Linked DNA regions of Marinagarivorans cellulosilyticus. The main gene of each other region encodes a partner of the protein of the gene in region 2 in a complex. Links are inferred from orthologs where the notes say so. Each region holds a gene or a part of one and is shown on either strand. Other genes may lie near its edges.

Region 1 (3,566 bases), 1.2 Mb from region 2 along the record:
GTTATCAGACCAATCATGCTAGCTTCGGCTAGCATTTTATATAATAGCGATCAGCAATATACGGCAAAAAAATGACACGCATAATCCACCGCCCCAGCTCACACTCTTTACCACTAAATAACAACGAAGCTCGCTACAATGTTCGACGCATCATCTGCATCGGCCGCAACTACGCCGAGCACGCAAGAGAAATGGGGCACAACCCAAGCGAGGCGCCGCCATTTTTCTTTTACAAGCCTCTAACAGCGCTTTGCGATGCAAGCGAACCTATAAACTGGACGCTACCAGCCTATAGCAAAAATGTACACTACGAACTTGAAGTGGCCATAGCAATTGGCGAAAAAACGACAAGCAATAATCCAGAGCAAGCCATTTTCGCCTGTGGGCTCTCGCTCGATATGACATGCAGAGACACCCAGCAACAAGCAAAAGCTGCCGGGCGCCCATGGGCAACCGCCAAAGGCTTTGATCACTCGGCCCCATGCTCTGCACTACACACCATTAACTGGGAAGAGTTAAAGCACCTTGGCGACTTCACTCTGCACAAAAATCAGCAACAGGTTCAGCAAGGTAACGTAAATCAAATGGTTTGGCCTATCCCTGAGCTTCTGATTGAATTATCAAAATATACCCAGCTCGACGATGGCGACCTGATATTAACAGGGACACCTGCTGGCGTTGGGCCTGTAATAGAGGGAGACCGGCTGGAAGCCAAAATTGACGGACTACCCTGCGCGATGACAATTAATATTCAGCAATAAACACTTGAGACACTCATCACACCTAAGGCACAAGCGCTAAATAACTACGTAGTTTTACCCATAGCAACGTATGAGCGCTCACACTATGATCTTCACACCCGCAAGCACAGCGAGATTAAAGCGCTTGCGTCGGCAAACGGACAGCCGCTCCACTAAAACCCCACACTAAATGCAGCAAAAGTTTTTAGTGGTGAATATTTGCACTCGAAATTTTGGAAAATGTTGTCGATGAGGGTACGAACAACAAAGGAAACGCACGGATGCGTAGGAGCAAGGACGCCCCTATTTTTCTGCACTTGCGCTAACGCAAATGGCGAGTAGCCTTGTATGTTTCTTGAATCAATAATGCATCATGGCTAGCACGATGACGATCAAAGGCAAACAACTCCAGTAATTCGGCTTTCACATCACCCCAAGCTTTTTGCTGCGCCTCTGACTGGATGGATTCAATGGGCGATAGCGAAAAAGATGGATCTATCTGCCCGGCCTGATAAAGCGTATTCAACCACGGCTTATCAACAACCCAGCCATCAGAATAAACAACTTGATCACCCAACAACTGATTCAACCGCATGCAAACATCCACAATAGGAATACCATGGCGGAGCAGGTCTTTTCTGGAAATTTGATGTATTTTTGCGGCTTCCTCATCCCAGTGCTGCCATTGCTCGAGCGGCTGAATTAAGGTGCAAAAACGCTCCCCACCACCCAAAGCAATACCGACCTCTATAGGATAACTTTCATAACCAAAGCCCGAAGCCTCGAAATCAAGGATGGTCGGCAGCATGATATAACCTTATTATTGAACTTACATTTTTAGCCTAGTCGCGACAAAACTACTTAACCACTTTAAGCATTGGCTTTTTGACAGACTTCTCGTTTGGCTTAGTATCTTTTGGCGGCTCAGGCGGCGGGGCCTCTGGCTCAAACATCATGCCTTGGCCATTTTCTTTGGCATAAATACCCATAATCGCGTGACTTGGAACATAGATATCGGTTGGCACACCACCAAAACGTGCACTAAAACTAACAGCAGTGTTTGATATGTCGAACCCCATAATCGCCCTAGGCGCTACATTCAAAATAATTTGACCATCCTTGCCCACTGAATTTTGAGGAACACTAACCCCTTGCTCATTAGCATTCACCAACAAATAAGGTGTCAGTTGATTATCGTTAATCCACTCGTATAGGGCGCGAATCAAATAGGGACGACTAGAAGACATGGACATAAGCAAGGCCTACCAAAAACATACATTAAGACATTTTGCGCACGATGCACGCATTGGGCCGCATAGTATGGAGCGATAACACGCCATCGGCAAGGCACATTAACCACAAAAAAGCCCAGCATTTGCTGGGCTTTTCATATTTACGTAATGTTGTTCAGGGCTGCGCGTTAGTGAATATCTCGCCAGTACTCACGATTCAAGAACCAAACACACACAAACAACAATAGTAAAAAGGCTAGAACATAAACACCTATTGATTGACGCTTAGCGGCGATAGGCTCGGCGACATATTCTAAAAAGTGCACCAAGTCATACATGGCCTGATGATACTCTTCCGGCGTCATACTGCCTTTAACATTTTTAACCTCTAAGCTACCACAAGGATCAACCTCGCCTAGCTCACCAACCGCGTTGCGAACAACATGGCCATGGTCATCATATTTTGGCCCAGGCGCGCACTCTTGAAGCCCTTGCAGCTCAAGCAAAACATGCGGCATACCTACATTCTCAAAAACCTTGTTGTTCATCCCTGTCGGACGAGACTCGTCTTTATAGAAGGTTAGCAGGTAGGTTAATAGCCACTCAGGGTTGCGCGAACGCGCCACCAAGCTTAAATCTGGAGGAGCAGCACCAAACCAAACTTTAGCTTTTTTAGGATCCATGGAGCCGGTCATTAACTGGCCGATTTTTTCGTCACCAAATATCAGCTGCTCCGACATCACATCACGCGGAATACCCAGATCGTCCGCTACGCGGCCATAACGCGAATACTGAATGGCGTGACACCCCATGCAGTAGTTTACAAATGTTGCCGCACCGCGCTGCAACGATTCTTTATCGTCAAAGTCGGCTTGAAAATGCTCACAAGGAACGGCTCCGCATGCTGCACCACCAGCGGCTGATGCTTGAATTGGCACAATAACCAAAACAGCAAACAAAGCCAAACCACCAAACACTAAGGCCTTACTCAAGCCCTTCTGCTGAACGCGCTCGGGCACAGGCTGCACTTTTTCATACTTAGTCCAGAAAGGCATACCTATGAAATAGGCAAAATAAAGTATCGAGCATATTTGCGATAGTACTGTTCGTGCAGGCGTTGACTCTTTAACCCCAAGGTAGCCCAAAATAACAAACACAGCAGCAAACACAATCAATGCCACGCGACTAAACCAACCTTTGTAGCGCATCGATTTAACAGGGCTGCGATCTAGCCACGGTAGAACAAATAAAATGGCAATCGCAGCTCCCATAGCAATAAAGCCTAAGAACTTGGAATTCAAAGGTCCTATGTCAATCGTTACAGCACGCAAGATTGCATAGAACGGCGTGAAATACCAAACCGGCGCAATATGCTCAGGAGTCTTCAATCCGTTCGCCTGCTCAAAGTTCGCAAACTCAAGGAAATAACCACCCATCTCTGGCGCAAAAAAGATAATCGAGCAGAAAACGAACAAAAATACAGTTACGCCAACAAGATCATGCACAGTGTAAAAGGGGTGAAAAGGAACACCGTCTTTTGGTATGCCGTTCTCATCTTTGTTTTTCTTAATTTCGATGCCGTCTGGGTTGTTTG
Region 2 (4,465 bases):
AAGAGAAATCAACGTGACCGGGAGTATCAATAAAGTTAAGTTGGTAGATATTGCCGTTTCGGGCTTTGTAGTGCAGCGTGACGCTTTGAGCCTTAATAGTAATGCCGCGTTCGCGCTCTATATCCATAGAGTCTAAAACCTGAACGTTCATCTCACGCTCAGTTAAGCCGCCACAATGCTGGATAAAACGGTCGGCAATGGTTGATTTACCGTGATCAATATGGGCAATGATCGAGAAATTACGAATATGACTTAAGTCGGTCACTGAGATTAAAACCTGCTTCGAAAAAACGGTGAACACCACCGAAATGGTGGTGAAAATTGCGCGCAGTCTATCTCATTTAAGAGGCTCATGCCATGAATACCATTAGCCTGAGTTGGGATTTAGGTAAGGTGCACAACAGCTTCATCAAGCGATAAGCTCGAACGCAAAACTAGCGGTTGCAGACGCTCGTCGTTTCGCCAGCGGTACAATATGCGATTAGCCACCCAGCCGCCAAAGAACAAGCCAACCAGCGCAGCTGTGGCAACAACCCCATCACCGGCGTTAGCACTAACAATAGGTGCCAATAACACACCGCTAATCAAGCCAAGCAACGGAATTAAATACATCACCAAAGCCACCTTAACAAACGCATTGCGATCAACCGCGAGATCGACATCTTGCCCCTCGCGAAAGGTCTGCGACGCTAATTCTGGTGATAGCAGCGCTCTAACTGCCACTTGGTTTGCCCCTAGCTTTGCAAGCATAGAGGTGCCGCAGCCCGATTTAGCTTTACAGCTACCACAAGCGCTAGCTTTGTCTGCGGCCACCCACAACGATAAACCGTCCGCATCCGCAGTAAGCACACGGGCACGTTCTGTAATCCAACGCTCACTCACTTAAGGGCCCGCCTGATAAGCAACAGAAGAAGCCACTTTGCGCGCAATCGCCGGCGGGACTTCTCCAACCACAGAGACTTTAAAAGAATGCTGGTTCAAAGCAACCATCGTCATAGCCGCTACTGTCGCGCCACGCTGAACAACCCCCACAGCACCGGACACGCGCTCAATAGGAGAAACAAATATTGATATTGACGCCAAGCCATCTGTAAAACTCATTACCGTTTGGTCATCATTAACATCTACCCGTGCTGCCACAAAACCCGCAGGAAGCCACTGCGGACGCCAACCTTGCCAGGATTCTGGTGCAGAGCACGCCGCTTTCGTAAAAGCGAGCCGCTGTGAGGCGTCCCCTACAGGCGTTGTTTTTTCGATAGGACCGAGCGTCAACTCAACAAACTGAAAGCGCTCGAGCACCTGCCCGCGCTCGCCCGTTAACGTTAGCATTAAAGGCAGGTGTGACTCTCGATCAATACCTAAGGTAAAACCGTAACGGTGAGTATCTTTAGGCGTAATTTTTACAATATCAACGATTCGATCGGCAACTCTGTTTTCACCAACGTTTTGGAAATCGTAATGCAATCCTAAGCGCTCAAAGGGCGTATTACCCTCTTCGGCAAACAAACGCATGGCGGCATTGCCGCAGTAATTGCTAGGCAAACTGCGAGAAAAATCGCGAGGGCGGCCACTAAGGTGACGGATGCGCTCTTGGGTACCTTGCTCTTGCACTAAACGCTCAAAAGCCAAAGTTTCCAAAGGTCCACCAAATTCATAGGTAAGCGTACCCTGATAACTTTGCTCATCAAGAGCGTGCGCCATAGCCAATAATTGTTGCTCGGCGCTGGTATGAGAGGGACTTTGCGCGCCTTCTGCAGCGTATGCTAGCCCTCCTGAGCCGCATAACACTAAAGATAATAGCGAAGCCGCAATATGTCGGCCCGCGCGCGCTGTTACATTTATCATCAATACTTACTCGGCGGGCGCCATTTTTGCCGCCCGCGCCATTGGCATCAAGCCAAATTTACCATTTTCCGCGCTTAGCTCCGCATGCTCTAAAAATAACTGCTGCAATTCGGCATCGACTTCTGCATTACTCAAAAACTGTTGTTTAGTAGGAACAGCCGCCTGAATCTTACGCTGCGGCTCAGCTAAGGTGCCCAAACTCACATTGCGAGCAACAGGCGATGGCAAATCAAAACCGACTGGGGCAGAAACCACAGGGTCTTGCGCAGCCACCAAGGAGGTGTCATCGGCACCCCCTAATAAGGAGCCGTTTTGCGAAAATTGAACACCCGCAACCACCGCAAATGCAACCGAAGCCGCAATAGCCGATTTAGCCATCCAATCTCGCCACTGACTTTTCACCGGCTTGGCCGGCTCGCCCTTAGCAACAGCTGACCCAGTGTTTTCATGATCAGCCTCAGCGTGAATAGCAGCGCTAATACGCCCGCTTAGATCACTAAGCGATGGGGAGCTAAGCTCTTTACGCATAAGCGCACCGGTTAAATGGTAACGTTGCCACTTCTCGCTCAGCTCTGGATCACTGACCATGCCCAGTAAGCGGCGACCTTCAAACTCGCTTGCCTCGCCATCGACTAGCGCGGATAAGCTTTCGAGCGTTTGCTCTGAAGGTGATGTTGTATGTGTTGATGTCATAGTTGCCGAGACTCACTCTATAAACCGTTAAACAAAAGATACCGTTACAAAAACGCAAAAGCATTTGCCAAAACGGCATACCTCGCGCTTTCAAACACCCTGCCACACGCATGCACAAGGCTTAACTCTAAAGAACAAAAAACAATCAATCTGTTAAGGCTTGAGACTCTCGTATTAAGTAAAGTTCAGCCCAAAATCACACTAAATTAATAGCAAAACACAACACTGTTAACAGCTAGCGAATTAGCGGGCCAATGTGCTTGTCAATCGCTTCACGTGCCCTAAAAATGCGAGAGCGTACGGTACCTATTGGGCACGACATCGCCTCGGCTATTTCTTCATAGCTCATGCCATCCATTTCACGAAGAGTAATGGCCATGCGTAAATCGTCGGGTAGCCGTTCAAGCGCCTCGTAAATAGCTGCTTCGAGCTGATCGGTTGCCATGCGGCTTTCCGGAGTTTCGTTATCGCGCAGTGCCTCGGCACCGGCGTAAAAGTCAGCCTCTTCAGCATCTACATCCGAAGCTGGCGGGCGCCGGCTACGAGAGACCAAATGGTTTTTACTGGTATTCACCGCAATGCGATACAACCAAGTATAAAACTGGCTATCGCCTCTAAAGTTGGCTAGCGCGCGATAAGCTTTAATAAAAGTTTCTTGCGCAACGTCATGGACCTCTGCAGAGTCTTTGATAAAACGGCTAATAATTGCTTGGACTTTATACTGATATTTTAGTACCAGTAAATCAAAGGCATGCTTATCACCCTGCTGAACGCGCGCCACAAGTAGATCATCCGCCGACGGCTGATCATTGGTGGCTGGCACGGAAGGCTCGGTCATAGCCGACTCCCTATTAATACTCATTTTATTAGTCTAACCACCGCAATTGAGCTGCCCTGCTAATCAAGGCATATTATTATCGCTCTACAATTGCCCCAAACTTGGGTGCGGCACCGAATTGCCCTGCCCTACACATCACCTATGTGTTATCTATGGCAAAACAAGCCAGTTCCAACGCATTGCAGAATTGTTTGTATCCACTAAAGACTTTGGGAGTGTTGCAAAGTTCAGCCTCTGGCATTAATAATGGCCAGTCCTGATGAGCCAGCTCATTAAACAATCGTTGAATAGTTAAGGCAAACCCTTTCGTGACCAAGCCCATAAGCGCATCTAAACCCTCATTAAATAATACTGATAAAGCGTTACACCATTGCGATGTCCTCGTGATTGGCAGCGGCGCAGCAGGGCTAAGCCTTGCGCTACATTTAGCTAAGTACGCAAAGGTTACGGTTCTAAGCAAAGGGGCACTAACAGAAGGCTCTACTTGGTATGCGCAAGGCGGCATTGCCGCTGTGCTAGACGACCACGACTCTACCGAGTCGCACGTCAAAGATACGCTGGCTGCCGGCGCCGGTCTATGCCACCAAGATGCAGTCGAATTTACCGTCGCCCGCAGTAAAAACGCCATCAAATGGCTAGTCGATCTTGGCGTAGATTTTACCCGCTCGGCGGAAGGCGATTTTCACCTTACCCGCGAAGGAGGCCACAGCCACCGACGTATTATCCATAGCGCCGACGCTACGGGCAAAGCCGTACACTCCGGCCTGATCAATAACGCACTAACCCACGCCAATATCCAACTGCAAGAAAACCGCGTTGCCCTAGATCTAATTAAACAACCCGACCCAATCACTAAAAAACTACGCTGCGTAGGTGCTTATGTACTCAACCGCAGCGAAGACACCATGGAATGCTACACCGCTAAAGCTGTAGTGCTAGCCTGCGGTGGCGCCAGTAAGGTGTACCTGTATAGCTCTAACCCAGACAGCGCAAGTGGCGATGGCATCGCCATGGCATGGCGGGCGGGATGCCGCATTGGCAATATGGAATTTAACCAATTCCACCCAACATGCTTATACCACCCCAAAG

The links. Proteins that work in one complex are often made in the same cells at the same time.
Region 1: the proteins of MARGE09_RS04705 (region 2) and MARGE09_RS09320 are in contact, whole or in part, in a crystal structure (PDB 1YFN), measured with the Escherichia coli proteins. The link is inferred for Marinagarivorans cellulosilyticus from one-to-one orthologs.

The regions. Positions count from the first base shown.
Region 1 is NZ_AP023086.1:2,360,204-2,363,769, reverse strand. Bases 296-3,229 are described here. They hold MARGE09_RS09320 (ClpXP protease specificity-enhancing factor), read right to left. Parts: upstream 1,994-3,229; coding sequence 1,598-1,993; downstream 296-1,597. Other genes in these bases: MARGE09_RS09315 (ubiquinol-cytochrome c reductase), read right to left, coding at 2,161-3,229; MARGE09_RS09325 (3'-5' exonuclease), read right to left, coding at 1,063-1,548; MARGE09_RS09330 (fumarylacetoacetate hydrolase family protein), read left to right, coding at 296-761. Outside these bases: more of MARGE09_RS09330, read left to right, coding at 72-295; more of MARGE09_RS09315, read right to left, coding at 3,230-3,566. UniProt on the Escherichia coli protein: Enhances recognition of ssrA-tagged proteins by the ClpX-ClpP protease; the ssrA degradation tag (AANDENYALAA) is added trans-translationally to proteins that are stalled on the ribosome, freeing the ribosome and targeting stalled peptides for degradation.
Region 2 is NZ_AP023086.1:1,180,776-1,185,240, reverse strand. Bases 696-3,644 are described here. They hold MARGE09_RS04705 (sigma-E factor negative regulatory protein), read right to left. Parts: upstream 2,539-3,644; coding sequence 1,852-2,538; downstream 696-1,851. Other genes in these bases: rpoE (RNA polymerase sigma factor RpoE), read right to left, coding at 2,774-3,376; MARGE09_RS04710 (MucB/RseB C-terminal domain-containing protein), read right to left, coding at 883-1,845; MARGE09_RS04715 (SoxR reducing system RseC family protein), read right to left, coding at 696-882. Also shown: lepA (translation elongation factor 4), read right to left, coding at 1-265; more of MARGE09_RS04715, read right to left, coding at 385-695; nadB (L-aspartate oxidase), read left to right, coding at 3,697-4,465. UniProt on the Escherichia coli protein: An anti-sigma factor for extracytoplasmic function (ECF) sigma factor sigma-E (RpoE). ECF sigma factors are held in an inactive form by an anti-sigma factor until released by regulated intramembrane proteolysis (RIP).